Regions from separate parts of the Kosakonia sp. N21 genome, predicted to be linked through region 3. Evidence: predicted binding sites of a transcription regulator. Region 3 holds the regulator's gene; each other region holds the start of a gene.
What was found. Region 3 encodes CRP, which controls carbon source genes, mostly activating them, when cyclic AMP is high. Its sites were predicted from a motif close to ATGTGANNNNNNTCACAT; they were not measured.
Positions count from the first base shown of each region.

Region 1: rhaS (HTH-type transcriptional activator RhaS) is a predicted target of CRP. The motif match lies at 2,413-2,430, and genes of this name have one in related genera.
Region 2: ACQ3G7_RS09850 (glycoside-pentoside-hexuronide (GPH):cation symporter) is a predicted target of CRP. The motif match lies at 2,773-2,790, and genes of this name have one in related genera.

Region 1 is NZ_JBOBHR010000012.1:82,796-87,517, reverse strand. Features, by position in the region: gene rhaA (L-rhamnose isomerase) at 1-792, opposite strand, end outside; gene rhaB (rhamnulokinase) at 789-2,258, opposite strand; gene rhaS (HTH-type transcriptional activator RhaS) at 2,564-3,400, shown strand; gene rhaR (HTH-type transcriptional activator RhaR) at 3,474-4,322, shown strand; gene rhaT (L-rhamnose/proton symporter RhaT) at 4,323-4,722, opposite strand, start outside.
Region 2 is NZ_JBOBHR010000003.1:567,607-572,328, forward strand. Features, by position in the region: gene ampE (beta-lactamase regulator AmpE) at 1-294, shown strand, start outside; gene ACQ3G7_RS09845 (glycoside hydrolase family 43 protein) at 311-1,261, opposite strand; gene ACQ3G7_RS09850 (glycoside-pentoside-hexuronide (GPH):cation symporter) at 1,261-2,667, opposite strand; gene aroP (aromatic amino acid transporter AroP) at 2,839-4,209, opposite strand.
Region 3 is NZ_JBOBHR010000008.1:221,806-226,527, forward strand. Features, by position in the region: gene ACQ3G7_RS19350 (YccS/YhfK family putative transporter) at 1-1,798, opposite strand, end outside; gene crp (cAMP-activated global transcriptional regulator CRP) at 1,847-2,479, opposite strand; gene ACQ3G7_RS19360 (OsmC family protein) at 2,817-3,221, shown strand; gene ACQ3G7_RS19365 (phosphoribulokinase) at 3,271-4,140, opposite strand; gene ACQ3G7_RS19370 (YheU family protein) at 4,196-4,414, opposite strand; gene ACQ3G7_RS19375 (hydrolase) at 4,411-4,722, opposite strand, start outside.

The DNA.
Region 1 (4,722 bases), on a different contig from region 3:
GTGGAAGTGGCCGGCATCCAGGCACAGGGCGGTCTGGCGGCTGGTGGCATAGCCCATATAGAACTCGTTGGAGCCAACGGTGTAGCTTTCTGCGCCAATCCCGAACAGTTTGCTCTCCACGGCATCGATATGGTGTGCCGGGTTCAGTTTTTCGCTGATCGCCTCGTCGAGCGCATTCAGCAGGCGTTGACGCGGCGCCAGGCGGTCGACGGTGACATCTTTCATGCCGTCCGGGATCCAGATATTCATCACCGACGGCGTCCCCAGTTGTTCACCGAACCAGGCAGAAACGCGGCGGCTGGCTTTTACATGGTCAATCCAGAACTGACGGATCTCGTCGTTCGCGTGCGAGAGGGTAAAGCCATCGGCGCTCAGCGGGTGCGAAAAACAGGACGGGTTAAAATCCAGCCCCAGTTTGTTGGCTTTTGCCCATGCCACCCAGTTTTTAAAGTGTTCCGGTTTGATTTCGTTACGCGCGACAGGCGCATCAGCCTCATGATAAATCGCGTGCAGGTTAAGGCGTTTTGGGCCGGGGATCAGACTCAGCGCCTGCTCCAGATCGGCACGAAGTTCCGTGGCATTGCGCGCTTTACCCGGGTAGTTCCCGGTGGCCTGGATACCGCCAGTCAGGCTGCCTTCCGGGTTTTCAAAACCGGCAACGTCGTCGCCCTGCCAGCAGTGCATGGATACCGGCAGGCGATCGAGCTGACGCAGCGCCTCCTCGACATCAATGCCTACCGCGTCGAAACGCTGTTTAGCAATTTCCCAGGCTTGTTCAAGTTGAGTGGTCATGCGCATAGCTCCTTTGTCTGTCGTTTTTGCTGAAAGCGCGCGACGTAGCGGGCGATTTCATTGTCAGGATTAGGGGTAAATGTGATCAGGGAGTGGTTAGCCACCACCACCTGGCGAAAATCATCAACGTTGCTGAGTTCATCCAGCGTCATCAGTTGCACGCCAATATTGCCGAGCGTGGAGGCTTCTACCGGGCCAGCCACCACGGGCAAACCACAGGCATCTGCACAGAGCTGGTTCAGCAACTGGTTCTGGCAACCGCCGCCCACCACATGCAGACGGGTAAAGGGTTTGCCGCGCAGGCTTGCCAGCTCGCCCAGCACATCGGCATACAGCAGCGCAAGGCTGTCGAAGATACAGCGCGCCAGCTCAGCCGCGTTTTGCGGTGCCTGCTGGCCTGCTTCCCGGCAAGCAGCCTGGATTTCGGCGCTCATGTTGTCCGGGTTGATAAAGCGATCATCGTTGGGGTTGATGATGAACTGGCAGGCGGGGAGCTGTTCCGTTTGGGCAATCAGCGCGGGCAGGTCGGCGATCGCCTGTTCCTTCAGTACGCGTTGCAGCAGCCACAGCCCCATAATGTTTTTCAGCACACGGTAGCGGCCTTCTGCACCGCCTTCGTTGGTAATATTGGCCGCCAGCGCGTGATTGCTGGTGTAGGGGGTTTTGCTTTCAAAACCCATCAGCGACCAGGTGCCGGACGACAAATACGCGGCATCTTTATCCGCCAGCGGTGCAGCAATGACGGCGCTGGCGGTGTCATGGCTGGCGACGGCAACCACCGGGATGGCGTTGTTCTGCGGGCAGATCCACTGACCTATCACATTGCCCGGATGGGTGGGCGTGCCGAACCAGTGAGCCGGAACGCCAGCCCAGTCCAGCAGCGTGCTATCCCAGTTATCGGTGTTGATATTGACCAGTTGCGTGGTGGTGGCGTTGGTGTACTCCCAGTTCAGATTGCCGGTCAGCCGGTAACTGAAATAATCCGGGATCAGCAGCGCATGGGCGGCTTGCTCCAGCAGTTCTGGCTGCTGCTCCGCCAGTGCACGCAGTTGATACAGGGTGTTAAAGGGTAAAAACTGAATGCCGCTGCGCAGATAAATGTCGGTTTTGCCCGGTGCCTGCATCGCACGTTGCATCACGCCGTCGGTACGGTCGTCGCGGTAAGCGATGGGTAAGCCCACGCGCTCGCCTTTGCTGTTGATCAGCACATAATCCACGCCCCAGGTATCGATGCCGATGCTGTCAGGTTGAATGCCTGCTTCACACACTTTGTGCAGCCCCTGGCGGATCTCCGCTTCCAGGCTGTCGATATCCCAGCAATCGAAACCCTCTGTTTTTTGCAGACAGTTAACGAAACGGTGGATTTCGCGAAGAGTGAGTGTGCGTTGTTGGCGATCGTAACGCGCCAGCATTACACGTCCGCTGGAGGCGCCTAAATCAACTGCAACACAATGGCGAAAAGTCATGATCGGGTCCTTCTTAGAGTCATTGCAGACAGTCTAAAAAAGGGCGATGCGTCGTACCTTCTTGTTACGGACAGCGGCGATTTCGCGCTGGCAAGAAAGCAAAGGTGAACGTGAGAGAGTTCACAGTTTCCAGTTCTGGTGGGGTTTTGGGCCATTGTGACCCTTGCCACATTTCCCGATCTTTCCGGCCGTTTCTTGAAAAAACGGCAGGCTATGCGCGAAATGCTGTCGAAAATTTAAGGTGAGGTTGCGAACCCTTAATTACTATTTTGAGAACTTTTCTCATTGTTGGGTTGGGGGCGAGTATGACCGTACTTCATAGCGTGGATTTTTTCCCGTCAGGTAAATCACCTGTCGCCATTGAACCGCGATTACCCCAGGCGGCATTTCCTGAGCATCACCATGATTTTCATGAAATTGTGATTGTTGAGCATGGCACAGGGATCCACGTTTTTAACGGTCAGCCCTACACCATCAGCGGTGGGACGGTCTGTTTTGTCCGCGACCATGACCGGCACTTGTATGAACATACTGACAACCTTTGTCTGACCAATGTTCTGTACCGTTCGCCGGATGCATTCCAGTTTTTATCCGGGTTAAATCTGCTGTTGCCGCAGGAGCAGGACGGGCACTATCCCTCGCACTGGCGGGTGAATCAGCACACTCTGACCCAGGTGCGCGCCATCATCAGCCAGATGGAAGAGATGGATATGGAGATGGATACGCACGGTATCGCTAACCGCGAGATCCTGTTTATGCAACTGCTGGTGTTACTGCGTAAAAGCAGCCTGCAAGAGGGCGTCGCGAACAATGATGCCCGGCTTAATCAGTTGATGCTGTGGCTGGAAGATCACTTTGCGGAGGATATTTGCTGGGAGTCGCTGGCAGAGCAATTTACGCTCTCTCTGCGCACGCTACACCGCCAGCTTAAGCAGTCGACCGGCCTGACCCCGCAGCGTTATCTCAACCGTTTACGGCTTATCAAAGCGCGGCATATGCTGCGCCATAGCGACGACAGCGTGACGGATATCGCCTTCCGCTGCGGCTTTGGCGACAGCAACCATTTTTCGACACTGTTTCGTCGCGAGTTCGACTGGTCACCGCGGGATATCCGCCAGGGGCGCGATACGCTGCTTCAGTAACGAGAAGGCTATCACCGATTTTTTGCCGTAGTTCCGCTAATAATCACAGGTTGTTCACGGCAGAGGTGACGTTGTGGCAGGTCAGTTAATTCTTCGTAAAGCGGACTTCTTCCCCCGCACCGGACAGGCGGTGGCGGTAGCGGATCGCTATCCGCAAAATGTCTTTGCCGAACATACCCATGAGTTTTATGAACTGGTGATGGTATGGCGCGGCAACGGCCTGCATGTGCTTAACGATCGCCCTTATCGCATTACCCGTGGTGACCTGTTCTATATCCGCGCGGAAGATTGCCACTCCTACGCGTCGGTCAACGACCTGGTGCTACAAAACATTATTTACTGCCCGGACCGGCTGACGTTGAACCTCGACTGGGCAGCGCATATTCCCGGGCTTAATGGCTCGCCGTGGACGCCACACTGGCGCATCGGTAGCACCGGTATGGCGCAGGCGCGACAGGTCATTACGCAACTTGAGCACGAGAGCGCCAGGCCCGATCCCCTCGACAATCTCATGGCGGAAACGCTGTTTGCACAGCTGGTGTTGACGCTAAAACGCCACCGTTTCGCCACCGATAATCTTGCCGCCACCCACAGCGAAGCGCTGCTGGATAAGCTGATTACCGCGCTGTCCGGCAGCCTGAATCGCAGCTTTGTGCTGGAGCAGTTCTGTGAGCAGGAGCAGTGCAGCGAGCGGGCGCTGCGCCAGCAATTCCGCAGTCAGACCGGGATGACCATCAATCACTATTTGCGCCAGTTACGCATTTGCCATGCGCAGTATCTGTTGCAGCATTCCGAGCAGATGATCAGTGAGATTGCGATGCAGTGCGGGTTTGAAGACAGTAACTACTTTTCGGTGGTGTTTAGCCGGGAAGTGGGGATGACGCCAGGTCAATGGCGTCATCGTAGTCGGGTTGCCGCCTGATCAGTTAGCCATGCCGAGGCCAACGATATTGGCCGCGACAATGATCACCACGCAGCCCAGGCTCAACACGCTCACGGGGCGTCTGCCCGCATTGTTCCACTCTTTCAGCACCAGTCCAACAATACCGCCGCACAACACGTAGAAGCTCATGTGCAGCATCCAACTGATGTAGTCATACTGCGCCGGAATACGCGCGTGACCCCAGGCGTAGAAGAAGAACTGCAGATACCACATCAGACCGCCCAGCGCAGAGAGCAGGATGTTGCTGATAAGCAGTGGTTTTGCCAGCGAGAAGTCGGCTTTTACCGACAAGTTCTTCACTTTTGCCAGACGAATAAAGCAGAAGCCGAGGTTGACCAGCGCGCCGCCGCCCATGATCACCACATAGCTTGGCAACGCC
Region 2 (4,722 bases), on a different contig from region 3:
GGGATTGATGCGATTCTGCATGTGCTCGACTGGGTGCCGGTGCGCCTGGCGGGGGTGGTGTACGCGCTGGTGGGGCATGGCGAGAAAGCCTTGCCCGCCTGGTTTGCCTCCCTTGGCGATCGCCACACATCGCAGTACCAGGTGCTGACCCGCCTTGCCCAGTTCTCCCTGGCGCGCGAGCCGCATCTGGATAAAGTCGAAACGCCAAAAGCGGCCGTGTCGATGGCGAAGAAAACCTCGCTGGTGCTGGTGGTTGTGGTGGCGCTGCTGACTATTTACGGCACGCTGATTTAATCCGCGTGCCGCATTGTTACTGGTGATCCGCAGGCGGGATGCCGAAGTCAGGCATCCCGTTTTCTTGCCAACGGACGCGTTTCAGGCGGGTATGGCGGTTTGGATCGTAGAGCGGGTCGCCTTCTATTTCGGTGTAATTGCGTGCGTGGTACACCAGCACGTCTTCCCCTTCCGGTGTTTGCGTAAAGCTGTTGTGCCCGGGGCCATACTGATGGTTTTCATAGCTGGTTTTGAATACCGGCTGTGGCGCTTTATGCCAGTTGGCCGGATCCTGCGGATTGGCAGCGATATCAATCCATAACAACCCCATACAATAATTTTCATCGGTGGCGCTGGCGGAGTAGCTGATAAACAGCTTGTCGCCGTGGAACAGCACCGCCGGGCCTTCGTTCACCAGAAAACCCCTGCACTCCCAGTCGAACTCCGGCTTACTTAACAGCACCGGTTCGCCTTTGAGTGTCCACGGGTTTTCCATTTCCGCCAGATAAAGGTTGGAGTTACCCGCAATATCCGGTGCTTTTTGCGCCCACAGATACCAGCGTTTTCCCTGGTGGACAAAGGTTGTGGCGTCCAGCGCGAAGGTATCAAACGGTGTTTTCACCTGGCCTTTTTCTACCCACTGACCGGTTAGTGGATCGGCGTCGGTACACTCCAGGACGAACATGCGATGGCGGAACATGTTCAGCGCATCCAGCGCTTTCGTCCAGGTGGCGGCAAAATAGAGATACCATTTCCTGTCAATATGATGCAGCTCCGGCGCCCAGATAAGCTCACTCATTGGCCCGGTTTGCGGTTTACGCCATACCACCACACCGGCGGCCTGGCGTAGTCCTTCCAGCGTACTGGCGCGGCGGATTTCCAGCCGGTCATACTCCGGCACCGAGGCGACAAAGTAGTAAACCGTGCCATGGCGCAGAATATAAGGGTCGGCGCGTTGTTCAATAAACGGGTTCGGCCAGCTGTTCATTATGCTTTCCTTACGTTGTCGCCTGACGGCACATGCTGACGTTCGGTCAGTTCATGATAGTTAATACGGCGTTTTTCCAGATCGTCCTGAATCCGTCTCATCATGTCGCGGTCGACTTTCAGTAAACGTACGACGCCCGCGGTGATCAGGTAACCGACGCCAGGGATCACGGTAAACAGCAGCATAATGCCGTTAATTGCCGTGTCGCTTTGCTGTTTGGCGCCCGCGTCGTAGCCATACCACGAGAGCAGGAAGCCTACCATTGCACCTGCTATCGCCAGCCCGACTTTCAGGAAGAACAGGTTACCGGAGAAGCTGATGCCGGTAATGCGTTTACCGGTTTTCCACTCGCCGTAATCGTCCACATCGGCCATTAGCGACCAGTGCAGCGGCGAGGGGATCTGGTGCAGGATATTCAGCAGGAAGTAGAGCACCACAATTAGCGTCGTGGCGTGCGGGTCAAAGAAGTAGAACGCGCAGGAGAAAATAGCCAGTGCGATATTGGTCCAGAAGAAGACTTTCAGTTTGCACCAGCGGTCAGTCAGCACTTTCGCCAGCATACTGCCGAACATCATGCCCACCACGCCAAGGCTGATAAATAAGGTCGCGAAATGGGTGCTTTCTCCCATCACCCAGGTGACGTAGTACATGGTTGCCGCCATACGGATAAAACCGGGGCAGACGTTGCACAGCGTCAACAGCAAAATGCGCACCCACTGGTCATTTTTCCACACATCTTTGAAGTCTTTCTTCAGGTCGTCATTGGTGGGAACTGCCGGGTGAATACGTTCACGCACGGTGGCAAAGCAGAACAGAAACATGCACATACCAATGAATGCCAGCACGGTCATCGCCATCTGGTAGCCTTTGGCTTTGTCTGCGCCGCCGAACCATTCGGCCATTGGCAGCAGCGTCAAAGAGAGCAGCAGGGTGGCGATGCCGACCATCACAAAACGGTACGACTGGCAGGCAACGCGCTCTTTCGGATCGTTGGTGATCACACCGCCCAGGGAGCAGTAGGGAATGTTGATAGCGGTATAGGTCAGCGACAGCAGGAAGTAGGTAATAAACGCGTAGATCACCTTACTGTGATAGGTCCAGTCAGGGGTGGTGAACATTAATACGCTGAAAACGGCATACGGCAGAGCTATCCACAGCAGCCACGGGCGAAAACGCCCATATTTACTTTGCGTACGGTCGGCGAGGGCACCCATTAACGGGTCAGTCACCGCATCAATTACACGAATCGACAGCAGTAATACCCCGACCAGCGCAGGGGCGAGGCCGAAGATATCGGTATAGAAGTAGTTAACAAACAACATGATGGCGCCAAAAATGATGTTACATCCGGCATCGCCCATGCCATAGCCAATCTTCTCTTTAACAGACAGTTTATTGTTGTCCATTGCCGGTTCTCCCATTGCGATGTGGAAGAATTATTTGCCTGCAAATTTGACTTTGCGTAGCAGGATCAGGCCGCAGTGATGGACAAAATGGCTATGTAAAAGAAAGTGTGAGGAAGGTAACACAGTGATAATACCCCTCTCCCGGGCGGGAAAGGGGTAAACGGATAAGGATTAATGAGCTTTTACGGCTTTGGCGTTTTTCTGTTTGAGCATGTAACCGACGGCAAGGACCACAATCCATACCGGGATCAGCCATACCGAGATAGCCATACCCGGGGTCATCAGCATGATCACCAGCACCGCAGCCATAAACAGCAGGCAGATCCAGTTGCCTAACGGGTAGAACAGCGCCGGGAAGCGCGGCATCACGCCTTGCAGCTGTTTCGCGCGGCGGAAACGCATGTGCGCGAGGCTGATCATCGCCCAGTTGATCACCAGTGCAGACACTACCAGCGCCATCAACAGACCGAATGCGGACTCAGGCGCCAGGTAGTTGATCAGCACGCACAGTGCCGTCACGATCGCAGAGACCAGAATGGTGTTCACCGGCACGCCGCGTTTGTCGACTGAGAGCAGCGCTTTTGGCGCGTTACCCTGTTGCGCCAGACCGAACAGCATACGGCTGTTGCAGTAAACGCAGCTGTTATAGACAGACAGTGCGGCGGTCAGCACCACAATGTTCAACGCATTGGCTACAAACGTGTCGCCCAGTTCGTGGAAGATCAGCACAAACGGACTGGTATCCGCCGTTACGCGCGTCCACGGCAACAGAGAGAGCAGTACCGCCAGCGAGCCCACATAGAAGATCAGGATGCGGTAGATAACCTGGTTGGTGGCCTTCGGAATGCTCTGTTCCGGGTTGTCGGCTTCCGCGGCGGTAATCCCCACCAGCTCCAGACCGCCAAAAGAGAACATAATGATCGCCATCATCATCACCAGCCCGGAAAAACCGTGCGGCAGGAATCCGCCCTGTTCCCACAGGTTACGCACGGTGGCCTGCGGGCCAGCGCTGCCGCTAAACAGCAGCCAGCCGCCGAAAACGATCATGGCGACCACGGCGAAGACTTTAATGATGGCGAACCAGAACTCCATTTCCCCAAACACTTTTACGTTGGTCAGGTTAATGGCGTTGATGATGACGAAGAAGGCGGCAGCAGAAGCCCACGTTGGGATCTCTGGCCACCAGAACTGGATGTACTTACCCACGGCGGTCAGTTCCGCCATGGCCACCAGCACATAGAGCACCCAGTAGTTCCAGCCGGAAGCAAAACCGGCAAAGCTTCCCCAATATTTGTAGGCAAAATGGCTGAACGAACCGGCAACCGGCTCTTCCACGACCATTTCACCGAGCTGACGCATGATCAGAAATGCAATAAAACCGGCAATGGCGTAGCCCAGAATAATACCCGGACCCGCGGACTGAATGACTGACGCGCTACCCAGAAACAGGCCAGTCCCGATAGCACCACCCAGCGCGATAAGCTGAATATGGCGGTTCTTAAGGCCGCGCTTTAGCTGATCGCCGTGCTGTTGACCTTCCATTATGAAACCTCGTGTGTGGTTGTTATGTATACGCTGTCGTTTGCGTGTAAGCGATAAATTCCATTTTTTGTAGTTTTTAGTTTACGAAATGTTGAAGCGAATTTTCGTCCATCCCTTTCGTATGGCTCAGAATAGTGGTAAGCGCAGGGGAATGCATCTGCTTTATGAAGGTCAGATGACGACCTGGTGAAAAAGAAACCATTTGTCAGTAACCCACTCATAACCCCTCTTAAGTAAAATTGGTTATTTATGCGATTAATGTGAATACACATTCATTTATTAATTAACTGAATCGGTTCATATGCCTTAATTATCGTTTCAGGAAAGTTAAAACTGCCTCTTTCGTGGTAAACGGGTCATTTGTGCAAGGTTACATCTTTGAAACGTCATTTCTGTAACATTGTTAAAATGTGCATGGTTTCCTGATTTCAATCAAAACCTGTATGGACATAAGGTGAATACTTTGTTACTTTAGCGTCACGAACATGAAATTGGTAAGACCAATTGACTCTG
Region 3 (4,722 bases):
GTTCGCGCGCGAGGGTGGTCATGGCGTTGATATGCTCAACGATAAACTGGCTGTGCGTCACCCAAAGCTTCATGTCCTCCAGATAGCGGGTATTGAACCCCGGCTCCAGCATGGCCTGATTCAGTGAGTTGAACAGCGCATTGTGCGCCTGGTTGACGCGCATCCGTTGCCAGGCCAGCGGGGTAGGCTGCGGACTATCGCTGAGGATCAGGCGAATAGCCTCCTGATCGGTTTCCAGCGCGTCGTGGGCGTTCTGCCGCAACAGGCCGCTTTGCCATTGCGGCCATAGCCAGACCATGCCGCCGAAGGCAATCAGGCAGCCGAGCAGGGTATCGATCAGTCTGGCGACGATAAACTCCTCGCCGTTGAGCGTCAGCAGTTGCAGGGTATACACGGCGGTAATGGTAAAGCCGACCATCGCCCAGCCGTAGTTCTTACGGATAATCAGATAGCTTATCAGGGTGATCAGCAGCATTGCCGCCAGCGTAAAACCAAGCGGTACGTGAAAGTGCAGGGCAATCCCGGCAATCATCAGCCCGGCGAGCGTGCCGGCCGCCCGGTGCACAATACGCACCCGTGTTGCGCCATAGCCGTTTTGCGTCACAAACATGATGGTCATCATGATCCAGTACGGCTTCGGCAAATGCAGCGCACTGCCCATCAGGCTGGCGATACTGAGCATCACGCTGATACGCGCGGCATTACGCAACGCCGCGGATTTCAATGATAAATAGCTTCTGAGCGCCGGAATAAGCGGCAGACGGCGCTGTTTTTCGGCCATCAAATCGCGCAGATAGAGTGGACGCTGGGTTCGCAGCACGCGGGCGATACGGCTAAAGTGCCAGGCGCAAAACTGTCCGACCGGGTTTTCCGGGTGCTGGCGGGCGATTTTTTCCAGCGCGCCAATTTGCTTGTCCATTGTGAAACGTGTCGGATAGCGGTGATAGAGGATGTCATCCGCCAGGACGCGCAGGCGGGCGGCGACGGTTTGCGCATTCCAGCGGATCACCTGTTCAGCATGGGTCTGTTCCACCAGTTTTTGCACCTCTTCCGGCTGGTGCAGGCTGACAGAAATATGTTCCTGTAAATCCAGCGCAACCTGGAAGACGCGCAGCAGGCGTTTGTAGTCATTGTGTTGATTGGCCGCCAGCATATGCAGTTGCTGATAGCAGGTACTGATCATATCCACCGCTTTTTGTTGGCGCGCAAGCAGCGGTGGCAAGGCTTTTTCCGGATCGGCATGCTGCGTCAGCAGGCTGTATTTGGCTTCGCAATAATCAGCCAGTTGCCGGTAGAGCAGGCTGAGCGATTCGCGCAGCGGTTGTTCCCGCCACATCCAGAACCAGAACCAGTTAAACGCGCCGTACCAGAGCGTACCCAGCGCATAAATCAGCAGCGGCTCCCACACTGGCATACTGCCCGCAAGGCTCAGCGTGAAGATCGCGGCTATCAACGACGCAGGCAGCAAGCGCCCGTGCAGTGCACTGATCTCGGCAGTCACGCCGAGCAGTAAGGTGAGGACGGTAAAAATCAGCGGCAGAGGCAGCGCTTCGGCCAGCAGAAGCTGCACGGCAAGACTGCATCCGGCGAACAACGAGCCGCCAATAATCAAACGTTTAAAGAAGCGCTTATGCGGGGTATCAAGACCGGCAATGTTGCAACAGGCAGGAACCAGAGAAAACAGCAGGCCTTGTTGGAGATGGCCGACGATTAACCCGATGGCCACGGGCAAACATAACACCAGCGTTTGTCGCAGTGCATAGTTGATTTCGGGGTGATAAATCAGCCTGCGCCACATGGGGAAACAAAAACGGCGCGCCGGATGACCAACGCGCCGTTTTGCGGATTAACGTGTTCCGTAAACCACGATGGTTTTACCGTGGGCGGAGATCAGGTTCTGATCTTCCAGCATTTTCAGAATACGGCCCACTGTTTCACGGGAACAACCGACGATCTGACCAATTTCCTGACGGGTAATTTTAATTTGCATGCCGTCCGGGTGGGTCATGGCATCCGGCTGTTTCGCCAGGTTCAACAGCGTTTGTGCGATACGGCCTGTTACGTCCAGGAATGCGAGGTTACCAACTTTCTCCGACGTTACCTGCAGGCGGCGCGCCATTTGCGAGGAGAGACGCATCAGAATGTCCGGGTTAACCTGGATCAACTGACGGAATTTTTTGTAGGAGATTTCGGCCACTTCACATGCGGTCTTAGCGCGTACCCATGCACTGCGCTCCTGACCTTCTTCGAACAGCCCCAGTTCACCGATAAAATCTCCCTGATTCAGGTAGGAGAGGATCATCTCTTTCCCTTCCTCATCCTTGATCAGCACTGCCACTGAGCCTTTAACGATGTAATACAGCGTTTCTGCTTTTTCACCCTGGTGAATCAGCGTGCTCTTCGACGGGTACTTATGAATGTGGCAATGAGACAAGAACCATTCGAGAGTCGGGTCTGTTTGCGGTTTGCCAAGCACCATGCGCGATTATCCTCTGTTATAAGCTGTCTCCAGACACAGGATGTGCACCCTGCTTCTGGGGTTGCAATCTATACACGCTATCATTCGACTTCGTGTCTTCGCTTCCAAAATCCCTGGAAGTGGACCGTCAGCGTCATCTGCGGTCTCTAATGTATGATGTCCTTTGCGTACATGCGTAATGTCAATGTATCTCTGTAGCATCCAGATTGTTTTAGCATAGCTTTTACCGCATGTCTCCTGGTGTCTCGCTTCAGCATGACGCAGGTCGCCTTCCGTTGCGACTTTTGTTATGTACGCGTAATCTGTAAAGAAAATTGCAACTCCGGAGTAAATTAAAATGCAGGCTCGTGTGAAATGGGTGGAAGGGTTAACGTTCCTCGGTGAGTCCGCATCGGGCCACCAAATCCTGATGGACGGCAACTCAGGCGACAAAGCGCCAAGCCCGATGGAAATGGTGCTGATGGCTGCAGGCGGATGCAGCGCGATCGACGTGGTTTCAATCCTGCAAAAAGGGCGTCATAACGTGACGAACTGCGAAGTGAAACTGACGTCGGAACGTCGTGAAGAAGCGCCGCGTCTGTTTACGCATATCAACCTGCACTTTATCGTCACCGGTAGCGATCTGAAAGACGCGGCGGTGTCTCGTGCTGTGGATCTGTCGGCGGAGAAGTACTGCTCTGTGGCATTGATGCTGGAAAAAGCGGTGAACATCACCCATTCCTACGAAGTCATCGAAGCCTGATGGACGATGCCCGGTAGCGTCAGGCGTACCGGGCATTATACGCCGACCGCTATTTGATCTTTTTCCCTTCCATCAGCCGTTGCACCAGCGGCGTCATAATCAGCTCCATCGCCAGCCCCATCTTACCGCCCGGCACTACCAGCGTGTCCATATGGGAAATAAACGAACCCTGCAACATGGCCAGTAGCCACGGGTAATCAATCCCTTCCAGATTACGGAAATGGATCACCACAAAACTCTCATCCAGCGAGGGAATGCCTTTTGCCGCAAACGGGTTTGAGGTATCGACGGTCGGGACGCGCTGGAAGTTAATATGGGTGCGGGAAAATTGCGGGGTGATGAAGTTGATATAGTCTTCCATTGAGCGCACGACGGAATCCATTACCGCTTCACGGGAATGCCCGCGTTCGCTGGTATCGCGCACCAGCTTTTGGATCCACTCCAGGTTAACAATCGGCACCACACCGACCAGCAAATCCACATAGCGCGACACATCATGCTGCGGCGTCACAACACCGCCGTGCAGCCCTTCGTAAAACAGTACATCTGTGGGTTCAGGCAACGGTTGCCAGGGGGTAAACGTACCCGGCACCTGATTCCACGGCACGGCTTCATCGTAGGTATGGAGATATTTTCGCGCCTGACCTTTGCCGGTCTGACCATATTCGCGAAAGGTTTGCTCCAGCAGCCCAAAATCATTCGCTTCCGGGCCAAAGTAGCTGATATGCCGCCCAAGATCGCGGGCTTTACGGATCGCCATATCCATTTCCGGACGGGTATAGCGATGAAAACTGTCGCCTTCCACCTCGGCGGCCTGCATACCAAGCTGGGCGAAGATTTTACGGAAGGCGAGGCTGGTGGTGGTGGTTCCCGCACCGCTGGAACCGGTGACGGCAATAACCGGGTGTTTGGCGGACATAGCAACTCCCTGAATCAACGATTGTTTTCAGTATAGCCAGCCGCCTTGCACCCTGTTAGTCCCGGAACTGCCCGCGCGGCATAATATTTACCGTCTCGTGCAGTTCAGACCACACCAGCACGGCTTCACCGCGTTGCAGTTGCCGTTTAACGTCGGCGACCTTTTGTTCAAGCGAACGTTCATGTTCACCATAATCGGTGCCTTCACGCAAGACAAAGCTCTCAATGAGATTATCCAGCGTTTCGGTTGCGATATCTTGCCAGGGAATGATCATTTGGACTCCAGATATGCGGACAGCCAGTCCGGAATGCGCGTTTCAAGCCACATTTCCGGGTGGCGTAACGTTCCGCCGACAAAACCGACATGACCCCCGTGTTCGGTCAATTGATACTCAATGTTCGCTGGCAAATGCCCGGCATCCGGGATCACGTTATGATCCATAAACGGATCGTCTTTGGCGTGAATGATCAGCGTCGGTTTGCGAATATCCGGCAATACCGGCATTGCGCTACAGCGGCGATAGTAGTCCAGCGCGTCGGCAAAGCCGTGGATTTTCGCGGTGATCAGATCGTCAAACTCGCG